Regions from separate parts of the Kitasatospora sp. NEAU-69 genome, predicted to be linked through region 1. Evidence: riboswitches for the same ligand, from Rfam matches in the RefSeq annotation. Region 1 holds a riboswitch; each other region holds the start of a gene.
What was found. Region 1 has a riboswitch for cyclic di-AMP ahead of AC060L_RS35800 (C40 family peptidase). Riboswitches for the same ligand answer to the same signal wherever they lie in the genome.

Region 1 (9,351 bases):
GTACCCGGTCCGGCCCGGGATCGCCTACGAGCAGAGCCTGCTGGACGAGATCGAGCGCGGCTGACGCCCGCCGCTGCTTCGGCTGCCCGCCGCTACTTCAGCCGCCGCCGCTACTTCAGCTGGCGGAGCACCTCGGCCACCCACGTCTTGGTGAACACGGCCAGCCCGTAGCCCAGGTGCTGGTGCAGGACCCGGTCCAGCTGCTGCTCACGCCCGGCGCCCGGACCAGCGGCGCCGACTCCCCGGTAGACCGCGACCAGGACCGGCTTGCCGTGCTTGCGGGCGATCAGGTCGCAGGCCAGCCAGGAGAGCTCGTAGGCCTGCGCGATGCCGGCCGAACCGGCCGCGAAGTCGGTGTCCAGCGGCAGCTGGCTGGGCACCATGCCACCCGCGACGTCCTGCGCCAGCTCGGGCGCGATCTGCTTCGCGGTGCGCCCGGTGCCCAGGTAGCCGGTGTAGTCGGCGACCCCTTCGGAGAGCCAGAGCGGGGTCCACGGATGGGTGTCCGCCCGGGTCGCCACGTGAGTGGACTCGTGCGTGACGACCACACGCCTGCCGAGCGCGCTGAGCTGGCGGTACGCGTCGGGGTTGACGATCACCCGGTCCGCCGGGGTGTGCACCGGGGCCCCGGCGACCGCGCTGGTCACCGCGGCTATGTCGCTGTACGAGGAGGCCGCCACCCCGAGCAGCGCGGCGAACTGCTGCTCGGTGTCCGGCAGCTGGACCAGCAGCCGGCCGGCCCAGTCGGTCCCCCAGAGTCCGTTGACGGTCGGCACCGCCTGGTCGGCGACCCCGGCGAGTGCGGTCAGCTCGACCGGGTCGGCCGGGCCGAGCACCAGGCTGTGGGTGCCCCGGGCCACGTGCAGCGGGCCGAGGTCCCAGGGCGCGGCGGCGGCCTGCGGGGCCGCCGTCTCGGCGCCCAGCGTGCCGTCGGCGCCGAGCTCGAAGCGGCGCTGGAGCAGCGCGGGGTAATCGTCGTAGTCCTGCAGCCGGTAGGAGAGCTCGGCCGAGCAGCCGGACTCGTCCCGGCCGGTCAGCCGGTAGTCGAACTGGGCCAGCGGCAGCGCGGCGAGCGGGCCGCTGCGCAGCGTCCGGCCGTGCGCCGCGAGCAGGTCGGCCAGCCCGGCGTCGGTGAGCGGAGCGGCGACCGCCGGGTGCGGCCTCAGCGGCGCCCGCGGCACCGAGAGCTGGGTCAGTGCACCCGCCGCGAGCAGCAGCGCGGCACGCCTGGTCAACCCGCCCGCGCCGGATGACCGTTGACGGCCGTGGGCCCGGGGCGGGGCGGGATAGTCGGTGGCATGCGAGACGGCCTGCCCGGCGCGGTTCCCGGCGGCGGCGTCCGACTGCTCGACGTTCAGACCCGCACCACCGCCGCGACCGGCATCACCGAGGCGCTCTCGTAGCGGACCCGGGCCCCGGGGTACGGCGCGTGCACGACGTTGCCGTTGCCCACGTACATGCCCACGTGGTGCATGTCCTTGAAGAAGATCACCAGGTCTCCCGGTCGCGCCTCGGCCAGGCTGATCCGCTGCCCCCCGAACGCCTGCGCCTGCGAGGTGCGCGGCAGGGTCACTCCGGCCTGCCGCCAGGCCCAGTACATCAGACCCGAGCAGTCGAAGGTACCCGGGCCGGTGGATCCGTAGACGTAGGGCGAACCGAGCTTGCTGAGCACCGCCGCCAGGGCGACCGCCGCCCGGTCCGAGGAGGGCGGCTGGTTGCCCGGTTCCACCCGGTCCGGGGCGGGTGGCTGGTTGCCCAGCTCGGCCCGGTCCGCACCGCGCGCCGCGCGCTCGTGCGCCTCGCTGGCGTCCTGCGCCACGAGCTGGGCCCGCTCCGCCTCGGTCAGGGTGTCGAGCAGCGCCTGCGCGCTCTTCAGCCGTTGCTGGACCTGCTGCTTGGCGTCGGCCAGCGAGCGGCGCACCGCCTCCAGCTCGGCGAGCTTGCCGGTCGCCTCGGCCCGCCGCTGGTCGAGCCGGTGCTGCTGCTCGATCACCTCGTGCAGCGTCGCGGCCCGCTGCTCGGCCGCCTGGCCGAGGTCACGGGCCCGGGCCAGGTAGTTCGCCGGGTCGCAGGAGAGGATCAGCTGGATCGACGGGTCCAGACCGCCGGCCCGGTACTCGGCGGCCGCGACGGTGGCCAGGTCGCCGCGCATCCGGTTGAGCGTGTCCTGGGCCGTCGCGACCTGCGACTGCAGCGCACCGGCCTCGGCCTGCAAGCGCTTCTGCGCCTCCTCGGCCGCGCTGGACTTCTCCGAGGCCTGCTCGGCCTGCACGTACAGCTGGTCGACCTGGGCCTTGACCTCGCTCTTGTCCGGCCGCGGCGCGGCCTGCCCCGGTCCGGCCGTCATCGCCAGCGCGGTGGTCGCGGCGGCGGTGACCGCCAGCACCCGGGCGAGCCGCCCGGCGGCACCCGAGCGGCCCGCCGGGGCATTCGGGGAACGGCCCGGGGGGACCGGGCGCTGCGGCATCGCCATGGGCTGACGGCTCCAATCGGCGGGGAGGCCAAGGTCGGTGAACGGAAGTCCGAGCGCAGACGTTAGCGAGTCCCGGCAAGGGAGTCCAAACCATGGCCAATACGAATATTTGATCCCCAATCGGACACCAGCGCGGGGCACTTGCGCCGAGCCGGGCCCGAACGACAGCGGCCCGGCCCCCAAGAAGGGAGCCGGGCCGGGCCGTTGGCGTGGTGCCTGGGGCCTGTCCGGGCGATCTTGTCGGATCAGCGCGCGGCGTTGGGCGCCCGGCTGGGCGTGCCGGCGGATCGTCCTCGTACTGGGCCGTACTTGGATGATTCGCCGGTGCGTCCAGGCGGGATGCCCGGCGTCGCGCGCCCGGCAAGATCGCCCGGACAGGCCCCAGGTGTCAGGGGCGCACGATCGCCACGAGCGGCGTGATGACCGAGGCGGACTCGTACCTGACCACGGCGCCCTCGTGCGGGGCGTGGATCATCTGACCGCCACCGACGTACATGCCGACGTGGCCCTCGTTGCCGAAGAAGATGAGCAGGTCGCCGGGCTGCGCGTTGGCGAGGTTGGTGCCGATGTTGGTGCCGGCCGATGCCTGCTCCTGCGAGGTGCGCGGCAGCGAGATGCCGGCCTGCGCGTACGCCCACTGCATGAGGCCGGAGCAGTCGAAGCTGTTCGGGCCGCTCGCCCCCCAGGAGTACGGCGTGCCCAGCTTGCTGACGGCGGCGGCGATCGCGGCGGAGGCCGCCGAGTTGCTGCCGCCACCGCTCGGCGCGGCGGGCGCGCTGGCGGCGGTGGAGGGGGCGGAGGACGGGGCGCTCAGGTCGCTGCGGGTGGTGCTGCGCGAGGCGGCGGCCTGCGAGTCGGCGGCGGCCTTGGCGGCCGCGGCCGCCTGGGCGTCGGCGGCGGCCTTCTGGGCGGCGGCCTGCGCGTCGGCGGCGGCCTTCGCCTCGGCGGCGGCGATCTGCTGACGCTGCTGCTCGGTCAGCGTGTTGAGCAGGGTCTGCGCCGCCTGCAGCTTGCTCTGGACCTGCTCCTTGGCGGTCTTGAGCTGCTGGGTGGTGGCGTCCAGGTCGGCGAGCTTGCTCTGCGCCTCGGCCTTGTCCTGGTCGAGCTTGCGCTGCTCGGTCTGCAGTTCCTTCAGCGTCTCGGACTGCGTGCTGTTCAGCTGATTGAGCGAACTCGCCTGGGACAGGAAGCTGTCCGGGCGGGTGGTCAGCATCATCTGCACGGTCGGCGATATGCCGTCGTTGGCGTACTGGTTGGCGGCCACCTGGGAGAGCCCGGTCTGCAGGTTCGTCACCTGGTCCTGCTGCCGCGCCACCTGGTCCTGCAGGTCACTGACCTGCTTCTGCAGGGTCTGCTGCTTCTCCTGCGCGCCGTCGTACTGCTGGGTGGCCTGGTCGGCCTGCGCGTTCAGCTGGTCGACCTGGGTCTTGACCGAGTCGATGGTCGGGGCCGGGTCGGCGTGCGCGGCGCTCTGCGCGGAGATGGCGACGGCGGTCGCGGCAGCGGCGGTCAGGATCGACGCGCGGGTACGACCGACGGGCTTGGGACGACGATGGGACGCCACGAATCCTTCTTCCTTCGACCGCCTACCGGGTGAGCTGACGGGTTCGGGCTGGAAGCTGCCCTACGACGCCTCACCGACCGTCAGGCCGACTCTGGCGCCGATTCACCCCGAGGGAAACGTGGTTCCCCGGCTCCGGTCCACAGCGCCCCTGCGGGCTCCCCACCGGACAGTCAACTGTCCGTGCTGCTTTCCGAACTCGGCGCGAACCACCGCCGCCGCCCGGGTCGGGCGACCAAGGTCGCGGTGGTACGGTCCCTGACCCTAGTAACAGATCTGTGATCCGTTCAAATCCTTGTCAGAAAAAACGGCTAACTTTGACTCTGCGTGCTATGTGGATCACTGACTGGTGATCATGTCGCGCACGGACGGGTGTCCCAGGTCACATCGGCCCCTGGCGTCCCGTCAGTCAGTGCCGTCAGTCAGGGGCGGCGGATCTGGTTGATCGAACCGATCGAGGCGGCGTCCGCGATCCGGACCACGTCGCCGGTGTGCGGGGCGTGCACCGCCTGGCCGTTGCCGATGTACATGGAGACGTGGTGCAGGTCGCCGCCGTAGAAGATCAGGTCGCCGGGCTGGGCCTGCGCCAGGCTCGGCACCCGGGTGCCGACGTCGACCTGCTCGTACGTCGTGCGCGGCAGCGAGACGCCGGCCTGCCCGTACGCCCACTGGGTCAGCCCCGAGCAGTCGAAGTAGGTGGAGCCGGAGGCGCCCCAGACGTAGGCGTGGCCCAGCTTGCTGAGCGCGGCGGCCACCGCGGCGCCGGCGTAGCCGGAGGCCGGCGGCAGCGCGCTGAGGTCCACCCGGCTGCTGCTGCGCGAGGCGCGGTCGTCCGCCTGGAGCGCGGCGCGGTCCGCGGCGCTCAGCGAGTTGAGCAGCTTCTGCGCGGCCGCGAGCTTGTTCTGCACGTCCGTCTTGGCGTCGTTCAGCTCCTTGGTGGAGCGGTCCAGCTCGGCCAGCGCGTCGCCGGCTTCCTTCTTCTCCTGGTCCAGCTTGCGCTGCTCCGCCTGGAGCGACTTGAGCTGGTCGGTCTGGGTGGAGGTGGCCAGATCCATGCTGGAGGCCTGGTCCAGGTAGGTCTTCGGGTTGGAGCTGAGCATCATCTGGACCGACGGGTCGATGCCCCCGTTGCGGTACTGCTCACCGGCCACCGCGGCGAGGCCGGACTGCAGCTGGGTGACCTGGTCCTGGGTCCGCGCCACCTCGTCCTGCAGCTGCGCGGCCTGCGCGCGCATCTGGTCGCCGTGCTCCTTGATGCCGTCGTACTTCTCGGAGGCGACTTCCTGCTGGTTGTTCAGCGCGTCGATCTGGGCCTTGACGTCCTCCGTGGACGGCTTGGGATCGGCCCACGCCCCGGTCTGCGCGGAGAGGGCAACGGCAGTCGCCGCAGCGGCGGTGAGCACGGTGACCCGCACGCGGCTCGGCTGCTTGGAACGGCGGTGGGTCGCCACGGGACTGCTCCTTCTTCTACTGGCCTCACCCGATCGGATGAGTAACCAGAAAAATAGGTTTGACGCCAGACCCTAGTGAAGATCACATGTTCGCGCTACTCCTTCGCAGCGACGAACTACGTTCGGAGCAGTGGCCTTCACGATCCCCACACGGCGCGATGACCTGCCGATAACCGGGCTGGGCAGCACCCGCGTCTGCGGTTGAACGCTACCGCCCGGCTGAGCCCCGATCAGGTCCGGGAGAGCCGGTTCAGCAGCAGAATCGAAGAAACGGGGCGCGCGCCGGCCTTCCGCACGCCGTCCGCGACCTCCCGGTCCGCCGAGACCACCACCACCGGGCGCCCCTGCGGCTCGGCCCGGACCAGCTGGCGGATCAGCTCGTCGGCGGTCTGCCCGGTGCGGCTGAACCGCACCCGCACCCCGCGCGGTGGCGCCATGATCACCGGGACGTCCAGGTCCTGCCCGTCGAAGACGCAGGTCACCTCGGCCTGGGTGCGCTGCGCCAGCATCGCCAGACCGCCGAGCAGCCGCATCCGCTGCTGCTCCAGCGGCAGCGTCGGGTAGCCGGTCTTGGTCACGTTGTAGCCGTCGACCACCAGGTGCACCTGAGGGATCGCCAGCAGCTGGTCGAGCAGCGCCGGGTCGTCCTCGGCCAGCCCGCGCCGGGCCACGTCGTGCGGCGAGGCGGTGCCCGGGACCACGGCGTCCACCAGGTCGGCCGGATGCAGCCGGGTGACCGGCAGCGCCAGCTCGCGCTGCAGGCCCTGGGCCGACTGGAGCACGGTGTCCAGCAGCAGCCGCAGCCGCATGTCCTCCACGCTGCGGCCCTCGCGGGCCGAACGGCGGCCGGCCTCCAGCGCGGTCTCCAGCTCGGCGACCCGGTGCTTGAGCCGGCGGTTCTCGCTCTCCGCCGCGCCGCGCTCGGTGGCGGCAGCGGCGGCGCCGGCGGCCAGCTCGGCCTGCAGCCTGCGGGTCTCGGCCTGCGCGCGGCGGGTGTCGCTCTCCAGGCTGCGCTGCTTCTTGCGCAGCGTCTCCAGCTCCTTGCGGGTGGACTCGGACTCGGCCCGCTGACGGTCCAGATCGGCGCGGGCGGCGGCGCGGGCGGACGCCAGCTCCGCCTGGAGCTTCTCCACCATCCGGACCGCCTCGGCGGCCGCGTCCTCGGCACCGGCCCGCTGGACCTGCTCGCCGGCCTCGACCACCAGCTTCGCCCAACCGCGCGGGCGCAGCAGGTAGGCGGCGGCGGCCACGTCCAGCGGCTCCGCCGCGCCCGGCACCTGGCCGGCCTCCAGCGCCTTGACCAGGTCGGGCTGGGCGACCCGCAGCCGGTCAGCTATCCGCAGCCGGAAGACCGGCTCGGCCTCCAGCGCGGCGGCCAGCGCGGTGCCGGCGTACTTGGCGCGGCGGGCGGCGGTGAACTTCGCGTACGGACGCAGGGCGGTCGGCAGCTCGGCGGGCGGCAGCCCGCCGAGCGCGTCGGCGGCCAGGCCGACCACCCGGCGGCGCACGCCCTCGGGCAGCGGGTGGTCCAGCTGCTCGACCGGGGCCTCGGCGGCAGCCTGGTCGGCGGCTGACTGCGACTCACCCGACGACGCGGTCGGCTGCTCAGCCGACGACTCACCGGGCGACGCGGTCGGCACGACGGCCGACGGCTCGACCGGCGTCCCCACCGGCGCCGACTCGGGCGCGGCCGACGGCGTCGCGGACTCCGAGCCGGCCGGCGGCCGCGCCTGCGGCCCGGTGCCCTCCCTCGCTGCGTCCATCGCGTCCTCGGCTCCGATCCTGATCTGGTCTGCGGGGTGCGTCGCCCGGCTGCCGCCGTCCCCCTCACGCACCACCCTGACGCACCGCCCTGTGCAATTGTCTCGTGTGCGGCGTCCCAGGGACACCACGCCACTCATGGGCGCCGCCACCCCCGCGCGGCGCCGCCCGAGCGGCTACTCGCCGGGTTCGGCCGACTCCGCGCCGGGCCGGGCCACCAGCTCGACCTGGTCGACCGCGTTGCACCAGCGGCAGCGCACCGATTCCAGCGTCTCGCTGAGCACCTCGGTCTCCTCGACCGTCGGCTCGCCGGCCAGGTCCAGGTGCACGTACTCGACCACCCGGGAGGACCGGGTCACGTCGAAGCGGGTCAGGTTGCCGCAGAGCGTGCAGCGCCAACGGGTCTCGGCGGTCGGAACGGGGACGGTCATGAGGCGGGTCCTCTCGGCTGGTCCGGGGTCCGGCGGCGACACCGCGCTGTGCTGCAGCCAGGCCCAAGCCTAGGGCCTGCCCCTGCGACAGTGGGCACCGGATACCGGTTCCCACCTGGGCCGCTGGCCCCGCAGCTCAGCTCAAACGTATGACTCGAACGCACGGCCGGTAACCCGGTCGCAGCACAGCGCGGTGTCGCCCGGGCCCGCACGCGGAATGGATCCGCGCATGGCGATGGAGGCGGTCCAGACGGTCCCGGTGGTCCCGCGGCGGTATCCGGCCGAGCCCGACGGCCGTGGACCGGCGCCGGTGGTCAGCTATCTGCTGATCGTCGTCAACTGCCTGGTCTTCCTGGCCGGCCCGAGCGGCCTGGCCCCGGGCTACGGGCGGACGGCCACCGACCGGGCCTGCGCGGCCCAGCACTACCAGCAGCGCTGGGGCGCGATCCCGACCGAACTGCTGACCGACCGTCCGCTGACGGCGGCCCAGCTGGCCGGCACCGCTCCCCCGGTGGCCGGCTGCCCGGTCCTCCCCACGCCGGGCAAGATCCCGCTGCTCTCGGTGCTCAGCTCGCTCTTCGTGCACGGCGGCTGGCTGCACCTGCTGGGCAACATGCTCTTCCTCTTCGTCTTCGGCCCGGACGTCGAGGCGCGGCTGGGCCGGGTGCGCTTCCTCCTCTTCTATCTGCTGCTCGGCGGCATCGCCGCGTACGGCTACGCGCTGACCGGCGCGAGCGGCCCCGAGGCGCTGCGGCCGCTGGTCGGCGCGTCCGGCGCGATCGCCGGCGTGCTCGGCGGCTACCTGCGGCTGTACCCGCGGGCCCGGGTCACCGCGCTGGTCCCGCTGCTCCTCTATCTCCCGCTGCGCTTCCCGGCCTGGCTGGTGCTCGGGCTCTGGTTCGCTGTCCAGTGGTGGTCGGCCCACCAGGCCGGCCCGGGGGTGGCGTACCTGGCCCATGTGATCGGCTTCGCGGCCGGGTTCCTGGCCGTTCGGCTGCGGGTACGGCGGGGCGGATACGCTGAGCCCATCCGCCCCCGGCCCCCGGCCGGGCAGACCCCGCCATCTGGAGCGCCGCAATGATCACCGCCATCGTGCTCATCAAGACCAGCGTGGACCGGATCCCCGAAATCGCCGAGGCGATCGCCGCGATCGACGGGGTGAGCGAGGTCTACTCGGTGACCGGTGGCTACGACCTGGTCGCCATGGTGCGGGTGCGCCGGCACGACGACCTGGCGGACGTGATCCCCGGGCGGCTCAACAAGGTGCCCGGGGTCGCGCACACCGAGACGCAGATCGCCTTCCGCACCTACTCCCAGCACGACCTGGAGACCGCGTTCGCGCTCGGCCTGGACGGCTGAGCCGGCGCGGCTGAACCTGGACTGCGGGGCCGAGGCCCCGGACGGGCCCCGGCCCCGCAGTCGTCAGCGGCGCTCGTCCGCCACCGCATCGACGGCCACACAGCGGCCGCCCTCGTTGCGGTAGGTCCAGCGGGCACCGTCGGTGACCAGCTCGCGGACGGCGGCCAGGAAGCGGTCCAGGTGCTCGTCGGGCGTACCCGCGCCGAAGCTGACCCGGATCGCGTTCAGGCTGCGCTCGCCCGGCAGCGAGGGTTCCGGCGCGCCACACTGCGAAGGCGTGGTCTCCTCGCCGCCCAGCAGCGTGCGGACCAGCGG
Region 2 (9,351 bases), on a different contig from region 1:
GCCTGTGCCGGATCACGCACGGCTGGCACCCGCGCCGGGTGCACCGCGACCGGGCCGGCCGGATCCGGGTGATCGCCGCGCAGCCCGCCTACGACCGGCTGGTGCAGCGGGCTTTCGAGAAGATCCGGCAGTCCTCGGCCGGCATGCCGGCCGTGATGATCCGCCAACTGGAGTCGCTCTGCCGGGTCCTGGAACAGACCGAGCACCCGGGGCGCCGCCAGGTGCTGCTGGACCAGGGGGCGATGATCTGGCGCGGCTGCGAGGAGTCGGTCTCGGAGCCGGCCGACCGGCGGGACGTCCAGGCGCGGTACGCCGCGCTGCTGGACCTCGGTGAGTCGCTCGACACGTCACTCGCCGAGTCGCTCGACGGGCCGTGACGCCGCGCCCGTTCAGGCCGTGCTGTACCAGTCCCAGTCGAGCCCCAGATCCGGCACCTGGCCCTCGCGCGAGGCGATGGTGATCAGCGGGCGGTCCTTCCACACCTGCGGATCGTTCTCGCGCCGGCAGAGCAGCACCCGGGCGTGGTCGGTGTTCGAGACCAGGACCAGCACCGCCTCCTTGCGCAGCGCCTCGAACACCGCCGGGTCCGGATCGGCGAGCGCCGCACGCAGCCGGGCCCGGTCGTCGAGGCGCAACCGGCCGCGGTCGCCGTAACCGAGCGGGCGGGTCTCGGCGGTGGCTCTGGCCTCGCCCCGGGAGAGCGTCATCATCGCCAGCAGGGTCGGGATCCGGCCCGGGTCGGTGACCCCCTCGCCCTGCGCGGCCCGGTAGACGGCGAGGCCGACCAGGGCGCGAACGGCGTCCAGATCGGCCCCGGCGACCCGGGGATCGTGGGAGGCGGACCAGAGCGTCAGCCCGAGCGCCCAGTGCATGGAGACGTCCAACGCGGCGGCGTTTCCCATCAGCGCGGCGTCGACCTCCCACCACCAGCGCGGATCGCCCTGCGACGCCTCGACCTCCGGTTCCAGTTCGTGCACAGCACACCTCACTCCTGGTGTGCGCACCGCGGTTCCTGTCGTGAGCTGTCGTGGTGCGCAACCCCTATCGTGCTGCGCCGCGCCGTGCGGTGTCCGGCAATCCGGCAAACCCACGATTGCGGGCTGCCGGAAGGGCGTTGACCGGTTTCTCAGGTCAGGCTCAGGACGAGCGCGGCATCAGGCTCGGCTCCGCCTCAGCCGGTCTGACCGTAGAGGCGCTCGACGTGCAGCTTCACGAGCAGCCGGCGGTCACGGACCATCACCGAGCGGAACTCGTCCCAGTTTGGGTGCTCGCCGCGGGCCGCGCGGTAGTGGTCGACGAGCTCCTCGACGGCCGCGTCGTCCGGCGCGGCGGCGACCGCCGTGAGTTCGACGGTGCCCTCGGCCACCGCCCAGGTCCAGAAGTCCTCACTCGTCACGTGCAGGCTCGCGCGCGGGTCGCGGGCGAGGTTCCTGGCCTTCGCGCGGTCGGCGGTGGTGGAGACCCGGATCAGGTCGCGCGCCGGGTCGTAGTGGTAGTTCACGTTGGACAGCTGCGGCCGTCCGTCGTGCTTCAGGGTGGCCAGCACCCCGGCGTTGCGGGCAGCGATGAGATCACGGATCGCGGCGTCGTCCGCCATGGTCCCCTCCAGGTCATGGATGGATCTGTCTGGTCTGTCACCGAACTGCTGTGCGCCTTGAACTGCTGCGCGCCTTGCTCTGTTCCCCCGCTCTGTCGCCACAGTAGCGGGCGGGGCGGGGATCGGCGGGCGGGATCGGGCCGGACGGAACGCGTCTCCCGTGGCCGGTGGCAACCATGCCGACCGGAGGCGGCGGCCGGGACTGGAGACGCCTCCCGCGATCGGAGGTGTCTGCACGGAGGACCGCTGCGCTGCCGTGATTCGCATGTGATGTCGGCGATGCGGGGTTGTTATCAGTGTGATGATCCGTCTAGTCTCCGTGCAGCTCGCTTGTAGCGGGCGCCCGAGCGCGGTACGCCGAATCCTGCCCACCGCGTCTTACGGGACCTCGACCACGACCTCGGGGCAGGAGCGGGGGACCCAGGTTCAGTGCCGACTCCCCTCGGCTAGGGGTGAAGCCGCCCAGCGGAGCGATCCGCGACGGCGGCCGGGCCACCTCCCGGTCCGAACCCGACAGCTCACCTCGAAGGCGTGCGGAGAGGTACGTTCCATGGTCTTTTCCGGTTCCGGCCGCCACCGTCGCCCGTCCCAGGCCGACCGCGCCGTCGCCGCCGCGGGCGTGGCGAGCGTCGGCCTCGCCCTGCCGCTGCTGACCGCCGCGAGCGCACACGCCGCCACGCCCACCACCTGGGACGCGGTCGCGCAGTGCGAGACCGGGGGCAACTGGAGCGCCAACGCGGGCGACGGGTTCTACGGCGGCCTGCGGATCACCCAGCGCACCTGGGACGCGAACGGCGGCGACCAGTACGCCTCCGACGCCGACCACGCGAGCCGGGGCCAGCAGATCACGGTCGCCGAGCGGATCCTGGCCGCCGAGGGGCCGAATGCCTGGGGCAGCTGCGCGACGACGGCGGGGCTGGGCCAGACCGGACCGACGACGCCGTCCCCCGCACCGAGCACTCCCACGCCGGGTACGTCCGCGCCGAGCACCCCCGCGCAGACCCCGCCGACTCAGAGCACTCCGACTCAGAGCGCCCCGACCCAGGGTGCTCCCACCCAGAGCGTCCCGACCCAGAGCAGTGCGGCCCCGAGCGCTCCCACCCAGAGCACGGCCGCGCCGAGCACTCCCACCCAGACGCTGACGAACCAGCCGCAGCAGCCCCAGAGCCAGCCGACGACGCCGCCGGCCACCGCGCCCGGCATCACCACGCCGGCTCAGCCGGCCGCCCCGGCCACGACGCCCACCCAGGCGACCACCCCGGCGGCCCCGGGCCTCCAGCCCCCCAGCGCCGCCACCACCACGCCGGCCAACACCACCACGCCGGGTACCCCCGGCACCCCCTCCGCCGGGCCGAGCACCCCCACCGCCGCACCGACGACGCCCCCGGCCACCACCACGCCGGGTACCCCCGGCACCCCCTCCGCCGGGCCGAGCACCCCCACCGCCGCACCGACGACGCCCCCGGCCACCACCACACCGGCCACGCCCAGCACCACCACGCCGGCGGCGCCCACGACCACCCCCGGCACGAGCGCCGTCCCCACCGCGCCGTCCGCCCCGGCCCCGACGCCCAGCGCGCCGACCACCTCACCGGTCCTCTCGCCGAGCATCATGCTCAACGCGTTCAGCGTGTTCGGTCCGGCGACTACCCCCGCGCCCGCCCCGGCGGTGCCGAGCTACCCGGACGCACCCGTCCCCGCGCCGACCACCGCACCGACCGCACCCGCGGCACCGGCACCGGCACCCGCGACCCCAGCGCCCGCGGCCGGTACGCCCGGCGCCTACACCGTCCAGTCCGGCGACAACCTGTACGACATCGCCAGCGCCCACCACGTCGGCAGCTGGCAGCAGCTGTACCAGGACAACCTCGGCACCGTCGGCCAGAACCCCGACCTGATCCTCCCCGGCCAGCAGCTGCACCTCTCCTGACACCGGGCCACACGCGTCGAGGTCGGTCCTTGCCAGGGCCGGCCTCGACGCCAGCGCATCGGACGATCCGTCACAATGGCCCCATGTCCCGACGCACCAACCGCTCGCCCCGGCCCCGCCCCACCACTTCAGGCTCCGGCCCCGGCCTCGTGCCGACCGCCGCCTGCCCGTGCGGCCTGCCCGCGAACTACGGCGACTGCTGCGGCCGGCTGCACCGCGGCGAGGCTCAGGCAGCGACGCCCGAGCAGCTGATGCGCTCGCGGTTCAGCGCCTTCGCCGTCCAGGACGCGCCCTACCTGCTGCGCAGCTGGCACCCGGACACCCGCCCGCCTGCCATCGACTTCTCGCCCGAGCTGCGCTGGGTGCGCCTGGAGATCCTCGGCAGCACCGACGGCGGCCCGTTCCACACCGAGGGCACGGTCGAGTTCCGCGCGCACTACCGCGAGCACGGCGAGCCCGGCGCGTTGCACGAGAACAGCCGCTTCCTGCGCCACGAGGGCGCCTGGGTCTACCTCGACGGCGTCATCAGCGAGGACTGACCGAGACCGCGCGCGCAGAGCGACCGGCCCGGAACCGAGGAGAGACGACGTGGCGCAACTGCCGCTGGACGAGCACATCCGCAGCCTCCCGCACGGCATCCTGTTCACCACCGTCCACTTCACCGACGAGAGCGGCCATCCGGTGCTGCTGAAGTCGGTCTACGACCCGGACGTCTGGCAGTTCGCCGGTGGCAACCTCGAAGCGGGCAGCGACCCGTGGGAGTGCGCGCGGCGGGAGGTGCAGGAGGAGACCGGCCTCGTGCTGCCCGCGCACCCGGTGCCGCCGCTGCTCGCGCTGCTCTTCATCGCCGAGTCGCAGCCGTGGCCGTTCAAGGTCGGCGTGGTCTTCGACGGCGGGTCGCTCTCGCCGGCTCAGCTCGCCGCGATCCGGCTCGACCCGGCCGAGCACACCGACTTCGCGGTCCGCCCGCTCACCGAGTGGCGCACCGAGCTGCGCCCGAACCGGCTCGCACTGGTCGAGGCGGTCGCCGAGGCCCGCCGCACCGGCCGCGCGAGTTACCTCACCCTGCCACTCCCGGCCCCTCGCCAGGGCGACTGACCCCCGCCCGGCGCCCGACCGCTCAGCACCTGCCCGACCGCTCCTGCCCGATCATTCGCGATGCGTCATCCGGAAGGACCCACCGTCATGCAGCTCTCCGCAGCGGACCAGCACCGGCGCGGCACCGTGTTCCGCGAACTCCACGCCGCCCCAGGCGCGTTCGTGATCCCCAACCCGTGGGACGCGGGCAGTGCCCGGCTGCTCGGCGGGCTCGGCTTCCACGCGCTGGCGACCACCAGCGCCGGGCTGGCCTTCTCGCTCGGCCGCGCGGACGGGGCGAACCTGGTCAGCCGGGAGGAGACGCTGGCGAACGCCCGCGAGATCGTCGCCGCCACCGAGCTGCCGGTCGCCGCCGACCTGGAGAACGGCTTCGGCGCGACGACCGAGGAGGTCGCGACGACGATCCGGCTCGCCGCGGCGGCCGGGCTGGTCGGCGGCTCGATCGAGGACGCCACCGGCGACCCGGCCGCGCCGATCCACTCCTTCGACACCGCGGTCGAGCGGATCGAGGCGGCCGTCGCGGCCGCCCGCTCGCTCGACTTCCCGTTCACCGTCACGGCCCGCGCCGAGAACTTCCTGCACGGCCGCCCGGACCTCGACGACACGATCCGGCGCCTGCAGGCCTTCGAGGCGGCCGGTGCCGACGTGCTCTTCGCCCCCGGCCTGCCCGACGCCGACGCGATCCGGACCGTCTGCGCCGCGGTCTCCCGCCCGGTCAACGTGCTGGCCGTCGGCGCCGCCGCCGAGCTGACCGTCACCCAGCTCGCCGAGCTCGGCGTGCGCCGGATCAGCCTGGGCTCCGCGCTCCCCCGCCTCGCCCTGGCCGCGGTCCGGCGGGCGGCCGAGGAGATCCAGGGTAAGGGCGGGTTCTCCTTCACCGCCGAGACCCTGCCGTACGCCGAGGTGAACGGGCTGATGCAGCCGGAGGCGTGATCACCGCCCGCCAGGCCGGCGAGCGGCGCAGTCCGCCAGCCGGGCGAGTCCGCGTTGGCCCATCCCGAACGGCGGTGGAAAGCTCGAAGCACCAGCTTTCCCGTGCCACCCGAGGAGCGCCGCGATGTCCGAGCGAGGATCGTCCCGGGCGGGGGCTGCCGGCCGGGCGCCCGCCGTGGCCGGGCCCGAGCAGCTGCGCAACGTCGTCCTGGTCGGCGTCAGCGGGTCCGGCAAGACCACGCTGACCGAGTCCCTGGCGTTCGCCGCCGGCGCGCTCACCAGGGCGGGCCGGGTGACCGACGGCAGCACGGTCTCCGACCACGAGGAGATCGAGCACCAGCAGCAGCGCTCGGTCCGGCTCTCCCTGGTGCCGATCGAGTGGCAGGGCGTCAAGATCAACCTGCTCGACCCGCCCGGCCACGGCGACTTCGCGGGCGAGCTGCGCGCGGCCCTGCACGCGGCGGACGCCGCCGTCTTCACCGTCTCGGCCACCGACCTCGCCACCGCCGATCCGGTGACCGGGCCGGGCCGCGCGCTCTGGGACGAGTGCGCGGCGGCCGGCCTGCCGAGGGCCATCGCCATCACCCATATGGACGCGGCCAGGGCGGACTTCGACGAGCTGCTGGCCGTCGCCCGGCAGGCGTTCGGCAACGGCCACCCGGACGCCGTGCAGCCGCTGGACCTGCCGGTGCGCAGCAAGGGCCGGCTGAGCGGCACGGTCGAGCTGATCTCCGGCGAGACCCACGGCGAGGCCGGGTCACCGCCGGACACCGGGCCCGCCCGCGAGGGCCTGGTCGAGGCGATCGCGGGCGAGGACGACGAGCTGCTGGAGCGCTACCTGGGCGGCGAGGAGCTCGACCCCGGCACGCTCACCCGCGGCCTGCGCGGCGCGGTGCTGCACGACGCGATCCACCCGGTGCTGCCGATCGCCGAGGACGGCACCGGCGTGCCGGACCTGCTCGACCTGATCGTCTCCTCGTTCCCCGCCCCGACCGACCGCCCGGGTCCGGTCCCGGCGGGCGGGTCCGAGCCGTTGCCCTGCGACCCGGCCGCGCCGTTGGTCGCGCAGGTGGTCCAGAACACCGGCGACCCGTACGTCGGACGGCTCAGCCTGGTCCGGGTCTTCGCCGGCACCCTCCACCCGGACCTGCTGGTGCACGTGGCCGGCGCACCGCCCGAGGCGCCCGATCCGGCGGACGAGCCGGCGCCCGAACCGGTGGACGAGCGGATCGCCGGTCTGACCAGCCCGTTCGGCAAGCAGCAGCGCGCCGTGCCGGAGGCGGTGGCGGGCGACCTGGTCTGCGTCGGCAAGCTGAGCTCGGCCCGGGTCGGCGACACGCTCTCCGACCCGGCCGCACCGACCGTGCTCGCGCCCTGGCCGCTGCCGGAGCCGCTGCTGCCGCTGGCGATCGAGGCCCACAGCCGCAGCGACGAGGACAAGCTCGCGCAGGGCCTGGCCCGGCTGATCGCGCACGACCCGACGGTGCGGCTCGAACAGAACGCCGCCACCCGCCAGTTGGTGCTCTGGTGCACCGGCGAGGCGCACGCGGCGGTGGTGCTCCACCAGCTGGGCACGGTGCACGGGGTCCAGGTCGACCAGGTGCCGTACCGGGTCGCGCTGCGCGAGACCTTCGCCGCACCGGCGACCGGGCACGGGCGGCTGGTCAAGCAGTCCGGCGGGCACGGCCAGTACGCGATCTGCGAGCTGCTGGTCGAGCCGCTGCCGGGCGGCAGCGGCTTCGAGTTCGTCGACAAGGTGGTCGGCGGCTCGGTGCCCCGGCACTTCATCCCGTCGGTCGAGAAGGGCGTGCGCGCGCAGCTGGAGCACGGCGTGGGCGACGGCCACCCGCTCGTCGACGTCCGCGTCACGCTGGTGGACGGCAAGGCGCACTCGGTGGACTCCTCGGACGCCGCGTTCCAGACCGCCGGCGCGCTGGCGCTGCGCGACGCGGCCGGTCAGACCGGCCTGCGGCTGCTCGAACCGGTGGCCCGGGTCGGCGTGCTGGTACCGGACGACTACCTCGGCAGCGTCTTCAGCGACCTGTCCGTCCGCCGCGCCCGGGTGCTCGGCACCGAACCGGCCGGCCCGGGGCGCAGCCTGCTGCACGCCGAGGTGCCGGAGCTCGAACTGACCCGATACGCGGTGGACCTGCGCTCGCTCTCGCACGGCACCGGCTCGTTCACCCGGTCCCCGCTGCGCTACGAGCCGATGCCGCACGCGCTGGCCGAGAAGGCGGCCAAGGCGGAGCAGGACGACGCGCACTGAGGCGCCCCGCCCTGCTCCCCGAGCGGATCAGCGCTCGCCGCCGGCCTCGGCCCAGTACTGCGCGCACTGGCCCACCAGCGCGACCATGTCGGGCGCCGCCGTGTCCGCGGCCAGCTCGCGGTAGTGGGTCGCAATGGTGATCACCATCCGCTCCGGAAGCAGCCAGTCGGCCGCGAAGTCCGGCACCGCGAAGCTGCGGGCCGCCGCCAGCGCGTCCACGCCGTCCGCGTGGCACCGCTCGGCGTGCAGCCGCAGCAGCTCCAGGTACTCGCGCATGAGCCGCGCCTCGGCCACCGTGCAGACCGGTCCGTGGCCCGGCACCACGATCTCCGGCTCCAGGCCGAGCACCAGGTCGAGCGCGGCGATCACACCGGGCAGCGAGGCCCAGGTGACCGGGTGGTGGCCGACGAAGAGGATGTCGCCGGTGAAGACGGTGGCCAGGCTCGGCACGTGCACCATCAGATCGCCCACCGAGTGCGCCGGGCCGACGCCGATCAGCCGCACCTCGGTGCCGTCCGGGCCGCCGACGTGCAGCACCCGCTCGCCGGTGAAGGTCTCCGTCGCCTGCCGCAGCCGCACCCCGGAGAAGTCGAACGGGAACTTGGCCCGGAAGTACGCGCCGAGCGGGGCGTCCGGGTCGCTCTGCCGCAGCAGCGTGGAGACCTGCTCGGGCGAGGGCTCGTGGCAGATCGCGTACGCGGTGGCCGCGGTGGCGATCACCGGCAGCTCCTCGGGCAGCACCTGCAGGCCCCAGCAGTGGTCGCCGTTCGCGTGGGTGAGCGCGGCGGCCTCGATGGTGAGGCCGGGCAGCAGCTGCTCGACCCGGGCCAGCACCCCCTCGGTGAGCGCGGGGGTGTACGGCGTGTCGATCAGCAGCGCCCGGTCGCCGTCCACGATCAGGCCGCAGTTCGCCCAGCCCCAGCGGTCGGTCTCGGCGGGCACGTGGGCCAGCACCCGGGCCGCGCCGTCGGCCGTCAGTTCCCGCAGTTCCCCTCCGGTGAACTCCGCCAACGCCGTCTCGGACTGCTGCATACTCGGGGCTCCCCACCACTTCGACCGTGCGACCTTCGCACCTGCGCGTCGCATGATCGCACACATAGAAGCCCAGCTCAGCCCGCGCCCCCGACTACCCCTGGTCCGTCAGCATGCGCACGGCCTGCTCCCGCATCTCGACCTTGCGCACCTTGCCGGTGACGGTCATCGGAAACGCGTCCACCAGGTGGAGGTAGCGCGGGATCTTGTAGTGCGCGAGCCGCCCGGTGCAGTACGCGCGCAGCGCCTCGACGGTCAGCTCGGGCGCCCCGGGCCGCAGCCGGACCCAGGCCATCAGCTCCTCGCCGTACTTCGCGTCCGGCACCCCGATCACCTGGGCGTCCAGCACGTCGGGGTGGGTGTAGAGGAACTCCTCGACCTCGCGCGGGTAGACGTTCTCGCCGCCGCGGATCACCATGTCCTTGATCCGCCCGGTGATCGCGAGGAACCCGTCCTCGTCCATCACCGCGAGGTCGCCGGTGTGCATCCAGCCGT
Region 3 (9,351 bases), on a different contig from region 1:
CGTTCACCGCGCTGGAGTCGCTCGACCAGCCGGAGGGCGTGGCCGGCTGGACGGACGGCGTGCTGCTCTCGATCGGCATGGCCACCGACGGCGCGCGGCTGCTGATCGAGAACCGGCTGATGCAGCGCAGCTACCGCAACCTGGCCGGCCTCAACGCGCTCGGCCTGCCGATGCCCGCCGAACTCTCCGGCGACTTCACCGACTTCGAGGCGGCGGTGCAGGCCGAGGCGCTGCGACTGCTCGGCGACTGGACGGTGCCCGGGCTGCCCGGGCTGCTGCTGACCGAGTACCCGGACCTCGCGCCCGAGCCGGGCGCGGCCGAGGTGGACGGCTACATCGTGCAGCGGGGCCTGGTCGAGCTGCCGGACATCGGCGCGATCGGCGCCGACTGGCCCGCCGAGGGTGACTGGCCTGCCGAGAGTGACTGGCCCGCCGAGGGCGACCCGGCCGCCGCCGACGGATCAGCGGCGGCCGACTGGACGCAGGAGGAGACGACCCAGGACGGATCGACCGAGGACGGGCCCGTTACGGGTTGACCCCGTGCTGCTGGAGCCAGACCAGCGGATCGACGGGGGCGCCGCCACCGGGCCGCACCTCCAGGTGCAGGTGCGGGCCCACGGCGCCGCCGTCCGCGCGCCGGCCGGGTGAGTTGCCGGTCTCGCCGACCTTGCCGAGCACCGTCCCCGGACCCACCGGGCCGGTCGTGACGGCGATCGAGGAGAGGTGGCAGTACCAGAGCTCGGTGCCGTCGGGCAGCGTCTGGATCACCCGGTAGCCGTACGCCCCCGACCAGCCGGCCGAGCTGACGGCGCCGGTGGTGACGGCGGTGACCGGGGCGCCGGTCGGAGCGGCGAAGTCGAGGCCGGTGTGCAGCTGCGCCCAGTGCGAGCCGGTCTGGCCGTACTGCGCGGTCAGCACGTACTTGGCGACCGGCAGCTCGGCGGCCACCGCGGCCGGCGCGGTCGGCTCGGCCGCGACGGACGGCGTGGCCGGGCCGGGCTGCGCGACGGCGGCGGCAGCGGCGAGCGCCTGCGCCTCGGCCTGCACGGCGCGCTTGGCCGCGGCCTCGTGGGCGGCCTCCAGACGGGCCGCCTCCTCGGCGGCGGTGCGGCGGCTGTCGGCCTGCTGCTGGATGCGGGCGGCGAGCGCGAGGCCCGGGTCGGCGCTGTCCGGCGAGGCGGTGGCCGCGTGTGCGGCGGCCGTGTCCGGGGCTGAGTGTGCGGGGACGGAGAGCGCGGGGGCCGGAGCGGCGGGGGCGGCCGCGGCGGCGGTGGCGGCGGAGAGGCCGGTCGCGCTGAGCGCGGCCGTCATCGCGGCGACCCCGAGCGCGGGGGCGCCGGCGCGGGCCTGCCGGGGCACCTTGTGCCGGGCGGTCTCATCCCCGTCGGGGGCGTGGTCCAGCAACTGGGTACGACTCTCCGGGGAGTGCGTCAACGCCACGGGGGCGCGCTCCTTTCCTTCCCTCGCGCCTACCGGGTTAGCTGACGGGTTCGGAGAGGAAGGTCCCCTACGGTCGGGCCGGAGCCGTTCCGATTCACCCCAAGGAACGGTGGTTCCCCGGCTCCGGGACCGCGCCGTGGGGGCGGGTCCGTGGATTAGGCGACGGCGCACGGTGCCGTTCGGGTACGGCGTTGCCGACCGCGCTGCGTTATCAAACGTTAATCCCAGAAGCCCCTGATTCCAAGCCGATCTCCAGGCATTGTCACCCACTTCCATGGTGATTTGACGGGTTTGTACCTGATGCGGCATCAGGTCATCACATTCTGTGACTACGTCACCTCGAACGCCACATGAACGCCGCCTGATGCGGCACTTGACGGCTATGGCTATTAGCCATAGCTTTGTGATGTCGGCAGGCGCCGGCGGCACGGCCGACAGGCCAAGGAGGCCCGCTCAGATGAACAGCACCCTCGCCCCGCAGACCCGTTACCTGGAGCTCGCCGGCGGCACCCTCGCCTACGACGACAGCGAAGGCACCGGCACCCCGGTCGTCCTGCTCCCCGGCATGCTCGACTCCCGCCGCAGCTACCGGCACCTGCGTCCGCTGCTGCTCGCCGCCGGCCACCGGGTGATCACCATGGACCTGCGCGGCTTCGGCGAGTCCTCGATCGCCTGGGACGACTACAGCCCCGCCTCGGCGGCCACCGACGCCCTCGCGCTGCTGGACCACCTCGGCATCGAGCGCGCCGTCCTGGTCGGCAGCTCGTACACCGGCGCCAGCGTGGTCAAGGCCGCCACCACCGCCCCCGCGAAGGTGGCCGGGATCGTGCTGATCGACGCGTTCGTCGAGAGCCCGAAGCCGAACCCGGTGATGGGCGCCGTCGCCAAGGGGATCGGCGAGCTGATCCCGTACTTCCCCTCGCTCTGGGGCATGTACCTGAACAAGATGGCCTACCCGTCCGGCGGCCCGGCCGACCGCGCCGAGTACAACGCGGGCCTGGTCGCCGCGCTGCGGACGCCGGGCCGGCGGCCCGCCGTCAAGGCCCAGGTCCGCGGTGACTCGGCGCCGGTCGGCTGGACCGAGGGCGTGCGCTGCCCGGCGCTGGTGCTGATGGGCGCCAAGGACCCCGACTTCACCGACCCGTCGGCGGTGGCCGACCGTCAGGTGGCCGCGCTGAACGGCCGTAAGGTGATGATCGACGGGGCCGGGCACTACCCGATGGCGGAGTTCGCGCAGGCCACCGCCGATGCCCTGCTCCCCTTCCTCGCCGAGGTGGCCTGATGCCCCGAGTCGGACTGACCCCCGATGGCGTGGTCGACCACGCGCTCGCACTGATCGATCAGGAAGGCCCGGAGGCGCTGTCCCTGTCCGGCGTGGCGCTGCGGGCCGGCGTGGCCGCCCCCTCGCTCTACAAGCACGTGCCCGGCGGGCTCACCGCACTGCGCCGGCTGGTCGCGATCCGGGTGACCGGCGAGCTGGCCGCCCGGCTGCACGAGGCGACCGCAGGGCTGCGCGGGGACGCCGCGGTGGACGCCCTGCTGCGGGCGTACCACGGGTACGCGACCGAGCACCCGCGTCGCTACGCCGCGCTGCCGCAGGCGCCGTCGGCCGCCGACCGGGAGCTGATCGAGGCGAGCACCGAGCTGGTCGGCACGATCATCGGGGTGCTGCACGACTACGGGATCGAGGAGTCCGAGGCGATCCACGCGGCCCGGACGGTGCGCGCGCTCTCGCACGGGTTCGCCTCGCTCGCGATCGGCGGCGCGTTCCAGCTCGCCGAGCAGACGGCGGTCACCCAGGACCGGCTGATCGCGGTGCTGACCAGCGGACTGCGCAACTGGCCGGCGGCTGGTCGGACGGCCTGAGCCGGGCAGCTGAGTCGGACAGCCGCGTCGAGGTCCGCGTCGAGGTCCGCGTCGGAGTCTGCGGCGGAACCGCTCTGGCCACAGAGTGCTCTCATCGGATAGGACTAAAGTCCCATCCCGTACCGATTCGGATCGGGACCGAGACAGAACCAGTCTCCGAAGCACGGTCAGACCAGGGCCCGGCCGGGTAGCAACAGCCCGACGGCGCCACGTCTCCCGGCCTCCGGCCAGGGGGACCCGCATCGCAGAGGACGAGGGCCCATGACGCAGCCGACCACCGCGCGGACCACCCCGGCGAACGGCGCGACCGCCCCCGCAGGTGGCGTCCCCACCGGCACCGTCCCGGCCCAGCGCACCGGCGGCCGCTCCACCGCCACCACCGCCCGTGACGGCGGCCGGGTCACCGGCCTGGCCACCGGCCACCAGGTCACCGGGAGCGGGCAGCCGACCGGGTGGGCCGCCGTCCGGCGCAACCTGGCGATAGTGCGTGGACTGCGCTCGCTGCGCACCGTCCCGGCCCGCCCGCAGCCCGGCTACGGCGAGTGCGACGGGCAGTGAGCGTCCCGCCGTTCGAGGCCGTTCCCGGTAGGACCAAATAGGATATTCAGCATCAAGCGCGGCACTCGGGCCGTCGACCGCCGCCGCCCGGTGCGGTGGGACGCCCCCGGAGCGGAAGAGGCCTCGATGGACGGTCAGCACGGGGACCCGGCCGCCTCCGCGCTGCTCGGCCCCGCCCGGCTCGACGCCGCCCGCCTCGACCGGGACCGCGCCGCCGCCGCCCGTCCCGCACAGCGCTCCGCGCTCGGCTGCGTCCGCGCCCTGCTCCGCTGCCACAGCGCCGCCGAGCTGCTGGCCGCCGTGCTGACCGAGGGACCGGGCTGGATCACCGGCGAAGGCTCCGCGATCTACCTGCTCGACAACGCGGGCCGGCTGCGGCTCACCGTCTCCAGCGGCCTGCCTGACTGGGCGCACGAGAGGTTCGGCACGATCGACCCGGCCGGCGACCTGCCCGCCGCGCTCGCGCTGCGCCGCCGGGCACCGGTGCTGCTCGGCCCCGAGCAGACCGGCCGCGACTACCCGAACCGGCTGGCCGGGCTCGGCACCGGTGAGGTCGCCGTCATGACGCTGCCGCTGATCGTGGACGAGGAGCCGCTCGGCGTGCTCGCGCTCGCGCTCGCGCTCGCGCACCGCGGCACCGTGCCGCGCCGTGACCTGGACGCACTGGAGACCATCGCCGACGCCTGCGCGCACCGCCTCGCCCACCTGCTGGTGAGCGCGACGGCGAGCACCGGCGCCGCGCCGGGCGAGCGGACGCACGCCGAGCGGTCGGCCGCGCAGCCGTCCGACGCGCTGCTCGCCAGGGGCGTCCGGGCGGCCGGCACCGGCGCGTTCGAGCGCGACCTGGTCACCGGCGAGACCGCGTGGGACGCCACCGCGTACCGGGTGGTCGGCCGCAGCGTCCCCGACGGCGCCGGCCCGTTCCCCGCACCCGAGCTGACCAGCCTGGCGCACCCGGAGGACCTGCCGGACATCCAGGCCGCGCTGGTGGACGTGCTGGCCCGCGGCGGCCCGTACCGGCTGACCTACCGGGTGCTCACCCCGGAGCACGCGGTGCGCTGGATCGAGGAGTGCGGCGAGGTCCAGCTGGACGTGCACGGGCGCCCGGTGCGGATCGCCGGGCTGCTGGTGGACCAGCGGCGCGCGGGCACGCCGCCGCAGGAGCCCTCGGGCACCCCGGCCGACCCGTCCGAGCGGGCCGAGGCGTCCGGCCCGGCCGGCGCCCGCACCGCGCTGCTGCTCGCGCTGACCAGGGCGCTCTCCCGCGCGGTGACCGTGCGGGACGTGACCACCGCGCTCACCGATGTGGCCCGCCCGGCGCTCGGCGCCACCGGGCTGGTGCTGGACCTGGTGGACGAGGGCCGGCTGCTGCCGCTCTCCCCCTCGGTCTACGGCGGTGCGCACCGCGGCGAGCTGAACCGGCTGCACGAGCTCTCCGGCGACGCGACGGAGGACTCGCAGGCCCGCGCCACCCCGCTGTTCAGCGAGCCGGGCCGCACGGCGCCGGGTGGCGGACCGGCCGCCTGGGCGGTGCTGCCGCTGGTCGCCTCCGGCCGCCAGGTCGGCTCCTGCCTGATCACCTTCGCCGCACCCCGCGCGTTCAGCCGGGAGGACCGCACGCTCTACTCGGCCTTCGCCGGCATCCTCGCGCAGTCGCTGGAGCGCGCCAGGCTCTACGACACCCACCAGCACCGCGCCACCGAGCTGCAACGGGCGATGCTGCCACGCACGTTGCCCACGCTGCCCGGACTGCGCTCGGCCGCCCGCTACCTGCCGAGCACCGAGGGCATGCAGATCGGCGGCGACTGGTACGACCTGATCCCGCTGCCGTCCGGCAAGGTCGGCGTGGTGATCGGCGACGTACAGGGGCACAACGCCGAGGCCACCGCGGTGATGGGCCAACTGCGCAGCGGCCTGCGCGCGTACGCGACCGACGGCCACGACCCGGCCGCGACGCTCGCCCGCACCAGCCGGCTGCTCGCCGAACTCGACACCGAGCTCTTCGCCACCTGCCTCTACCTCACGCTGGAGCCGGCCACCGGTGCGGTGCACGGCGCCCGGGCCGGCCACCCGGCGCCGGTGCGGATCCATGCGGGCCGGGCGGTCGAGCTGGAGCTGCCCGGCGGCCCGCCGCTGGGTGTCGATCCGTCGATCGGCTACCCGCTCGCCGTGGACCGGCTGGGCCCGGGCGAGACGCTGCTGGCCTACACCGACGGCCTGGTGGAGGACCGCAGTGAGGACTACGACGACTCGGTCCAGCGGATGCTCGGCGGGCTGGAGTTGTGGAGCCGACAGACCGGCCCGGACGCGGAGTTGGAACGGCTCGCCGACCTGCTCACACTGAACGTGACGGAGCGGAACGCCCGGCCCGACGACGTGGCGCTCCTGCTGCTGCACCGGACGGGCCGGTAGCCCCGACCCTCCCAGCCCGTGCATCACGTGCCAATACCTGACGCCTGGTCAATTCCTTTGTGCAGAAGTACCGTTCGAACATGGAGACGTCCGACACGCTGACCGCCGTCCGGCTCGATCCCTTCGGCCGGGCCCAGCACCAGGAGAACGCCCGGCTGCGCGAGCTCGGGCCGGTGGTGCTCGTCGAGCTGCCCGGCGCGGTGCCGGCCTGGGCCGTGACGCACCACGAGGTGCTGCAGGAGCTGCTGACCGATCCCCGGATCGCCAAGGACCCGCGGCACTGGCCGCTCTTCACCGAGGGGCGGCTGCCGGAGGGCTGGCCGCTGCTGAACTTCGTCACGGTGGTCGGCATGGTCACCGCGGACGGCGCCGAGCACCGCAGGCTGCGCGCGCTGGCCGGCCAGGCGCTGACGCCGCGCCGGGTCGAGGCGCTGCGGCCGCGGATCGAGGAGCTGGCCGGGCAGTTGCTCGCGCCGCTCGACAAGGAGTTCGACCTGCGCGCCGCGTTCGCCTACCCGCTGCCGATGAAGGTGATCAGTGAGCTGATGGGCCTGCCGGACTCGGAGCAGCCCGAACTGCACGCGCTGACCCGCACGGTGATCAGCACCTCGGCCGAGCCCGAGGAGGCGCTCGCCGCCACCCGCGACCTGTACGCGCTGCTCGGCCGGCAGGCCGCGCTCCGGCGCGAGCAGCCAGGGGACGACCTCACCACCGCGCTGATCGCCGCCCGGGAGGCGGGCGAGGGGCTGAGCGAGGAGGAACTCGTCGGCACCCTGCTCCAGTTGCTGCTGGCCGGCCACGAGACCACGCTCGACCTGATCACCAACGCGGTGCGGGCGCTGCTCGCCGACCCCGGGCAGCTGGCGCGGGTGCTGGCGGGCGAGGTGAGCTGGTCGGCCGTGGTGGAGGAGACGCTGCGCTACGACTCGCCGGTCGGCCAGTTCCCGCTCCGGTACGCGACCGAGGACATCGCGGTCGGCGATGTGCTGATCCGGCGCGGCGAGGCGCTGCTCGCCTCCTACGCGGCGGCCGGCCGGGACGGTGAACACTTCGAGCGCGCCGATGAGTTCGAGCCGGGCCGGGCGGACTCGCGCCACCTCTCGCTCGGCCACGGCCCGCACTTCTGCGTCGGCGCCGGACTGGCCCGGCTGGAGGGCGAGATCGCGCTGCGCGCGCTCTTCGACCGGTTCCCGGGTCTGCGGCTCGCGGACACCGCGACGCCGCCGGAGCCGATCGCCACCTTCGTGACCAACAGCGTCCGCGAGCTGCGGGTGGTGGCGGGCTGACGGCTCCACCCCGAGCGGCTCAGGCCTCGGTGAACGCTCCGCCCACGTAGCGGAACTCCGGGTCGTCCGCGGCCGGTTCGCCGTACTTGGCGAGCAGCGCCGGGGCGAACGCCTCGGCGTCGTCCTGCGGGCGGTAGCCGAGCGCGCGGGCCGGGCCGAGATCCCACCAGGCCCGGGTGTTCGCCGAGATGCCGTAGACGGCGACGTGCCCGTGGACCGGGGCGCTGAGCGCCGCGTGCACCAGCCGGCCGCAGTCGCCCGGGCTGAGCCAGGTGCCGAGGTGGCGGAGCGTCGTCGGTTCGCGGAAGCAGGAGCCGATCCGCAGCGAGACGGTGTCGATGCCGTGCCGGTCGGCGTAGAGCGAGGCGAGATCCTCGCCGAAGCACTTGGAGAGGCCGTAGTAGGTGTCCGGGCGGTGCGGCGTGTCGCTGCCGACCTCGGCGCCCGCGGCCGGGCGCTCGGTGAAGCCGACGGCGTGGTTGCTGCTCGCGAACACCACCCGGCGCACGCCGGCCGTCCGGGCCGCCTCGTAAAGCTGGTACGCGCCGACGATGTTCGCCGCCAGGATCTCCGGGAACGGCGCCTCCTGGGCGATCCCGGCCAGGTGGACGATCGCGTCCACCCCGCGGGCGGCCTCGGTCAGCGCCTCGGTGTCGGCCAGCTCGGCGGTGATCGCGCCGGGCTCCGCGGGCATCGGCGCGCGGTCGAAGAGCCGCAACCCGTATCCGTAGCCGGGGAGTTCGGCGCGGAGCATGGTGCCGACACCGCCGGCGGCGCCGGTCAGCAGCACGGTCCGCGGGTGGGCGGGCATCGGGTCGGTCTCTGGCATCGCAATCTCTCCGTTCACAGGCGCAAGGTGCATGGGCTTCAGCTCAGCGGCTCAGGTCAGCGCCTCGGCTTCGGGATCCTGACGCTCCTCGGTCAGGTGCCAGTGCAGGTCGCGCACGCCCGGTTCCAGCGAGAGCCGGGTGATCAACTGCTCCAGCGCCCGGGCCGGGTCACCAGTCACCGCGACGGTGGCGCGGATCCTCGTGGTGTGGTCGTCCTCCTGCCGGGCCCGCAGCCCGGTCGGGGTGAGCCCGGCGGCGCCGAACGCCTGCAGCAGCAGGGCCCGCACCTGGGTCTCCTTCTTCCGGTCGCAGAGCAGGTGCACGCTGGCCCGGACGCCCTCGATGTCCGGGTCGTCCTGCGGCACCCGGTCGATCAGCCGGCCGGCCGGGCGCAGCAGCAGGTGGACCAGCAGCACGGCCAGCGTGCCGAACAGCGCGAACTGCAGGTGGCCGGAGGCGGCGAGCACGCCGACGGCGGCCGAACACCAGAGCGTGGCCGCCGTGTTCAGGCCGCGCACGCTGGCACCGTCGCGCAGGATCACCCCGCCGCCGAGGAAGCCGATGCCGGAGACCACGTACGAGGCCACCCGGGTGGCCGAGCCGGGATCCAGCACCGCCTCGCTGTAGAGCACGAAGAGCGTGGCACCGGCCGCGACCAGGGCGTTGGTCCGCAGCCCGGCCATCCGGGCCCGCCACTGGCGCTCCACGCCGATCAGCGCACCGCAGCCGACCCCGGCCGCCAGCCGGGTGAGGAAATCCACCGTACTCAAGGTGTGCACGGGCCGCACTCTAACGGCTGGAACCGCCGGAACGGCCGGACCAGCCACAACGGCCGCGGTGGTGCCGGGACAGGGCCCGACACCACCGCAGTGTCTCTGCCGGGGCAGCAGTCCCCGGCCGCGTCAGCACCCGAAGGTCAGTGGTGCCCGCCCTCGTGCAGCGAGATCGACCAGATGCCG

Region 2: it holds a riboswitch for cyclic di-AMP, as region 1 does, so the genes downstream of both, AC060L_RS22410 (transglycosylase family protein) here and AC060L_RS35800 (C40 family peptidase) in region 1, are expected to answer to the same signal.
Region 3: it holds a riboswitch for cyclic di-AMP, as region 1 does, so the genes downstream of both, AC060L_RS34035 (M23 family metallopeptidase) here and AC060L_RS35800 (C40 family peptidase) in region 1, are expected to answer to the same signal.

What each region holds. Positions count from the first base shown of each region.
Region 1 covers NZ_JBWXUE010000056.1:22,693-32,043, forward strand. The annotation lists gene AC060L_RS35785 (glycosyltransferase 87 family protein) at 1-64, shown strand, start outside; gene AC060L_RS35790 (hypothetical protein) at 111-1,235, opposite strand; gene AC060L_RS35795 (C40 family peptidase) at 1,355-2,473, opposite strand; gene AC060L_RS35800 (C40 family peptidase) at 2,862-4,037, opposite strand; cyclic di-AMP (ydaO/yuaA leader) riboswitch at 4,041-4,192, opposite strand; gene AC060L_RS35805 (C40 family peptidase) at 4,457-5,485, opposite strand; gene AC060L_RS35810 (NYN domain-containing protein) at 5,716-7,248, opposite strand; gene AC060L_RS35815 (hypothetical protein) at 7,423-7,677, opposite strand; gene AC060L_RS35820 (rhomboid family intramembrane serine protease) at 7,907-8,758, shown strand; gene AC060L_RS35825 (Lrp/AsnC family transcriptional regulator) at 8,755-9,036, shown strand; gene AC060L_RS35830 (aminotransferase class V-fold PLP-dependent enzyme) at 9,100-9,351, opposite strand, start outside.
Region 2 covers NZ_JBWXUE010000019.1:141,156-150,506, reverse strand. The annotation lists gene AC060L_RS22425 (DUF2254 domain-containing protein) at 1-377, shown strand, start outside; gene AC060L_RS22420 (hypothetical protein) at 390-977, opposite strand; gene AC060L_RS22415 (PPOX class F420-dependent oxidoreductase) at 1,172-1,597, opposite strand; cyclic di-AMP (ydaO/yuaA leader) riboswitch at 1,972-2,143, shown strand; gene AC060L_RS22410 (transglycosylase family protein) at 2,148-3,527, shown strand; gene AC060L_RS22405 (YchJ family protein) at 3,611-4,066, shown strand; gene AC060L_RS22400 (NUDIX domain-containing protein) at 4,116-4,625, shown strand; gene AC060L_RS22395 (isocitrate lyase/PEP mutase family protein) at 4,713-5,558, shown strand; gene AC060L_RS22390 (elongation factor G-like protein EF-G2) at 5,683-7,824, shown strand; gene AC060L_RS22385 (MBL fold metallo-hydrolase) at 7,852-8,856, opposite strand; gene AC060L_RS22380 (AMP-binding protein) at 8,951-9,351, opposite strand, start outside.
Region 3 covers NZ_JBWXUE010000046.1:29,150-38,500, reverse strand. The annotation lists gene AC060L_RS34040 (hypothetical protein) at 1-536, shown strand, start outside; gene AC060L_RS34035 (M23 family metallopeptidase) at 526-1,440, opposite strand; cyclic di-AMP (ydaO/yuaA leader) riboswitch at 1,452-1,612, opposite strand; gene AC060L_RS34030 (alpha/beta fold hydrolase) at 1,898-2,722, shown strand; gene AC060L_RS34025 (TetR/AcrR family transcriptional regulator) at 2,722-3,306, shown strand; gene AC060L_RS34020 (hypothetical protein) at 3,568-3,864, shown strand; gene AC060L_RS34015 (SpoIIE family protein phosphatase) at 3,991-6,276, shown strand; gene AC060L_RS34010 (cytochrome P450 family protein) at 6,357-7,562, shown strand; gene AC060L_RS34005 (NAD-dependent epimerase/dehydratase family protein) at 7,582-8,373, opposite strand; gene AC060L_RS34000 (MgtC/SapB family protein) at 8,443-9,171, opposite strand; gene AC060L_RS33995 (WD40/YVTN/BNR-like repeat-containing protein) at 9,309-9,351, opposite strand, start outside.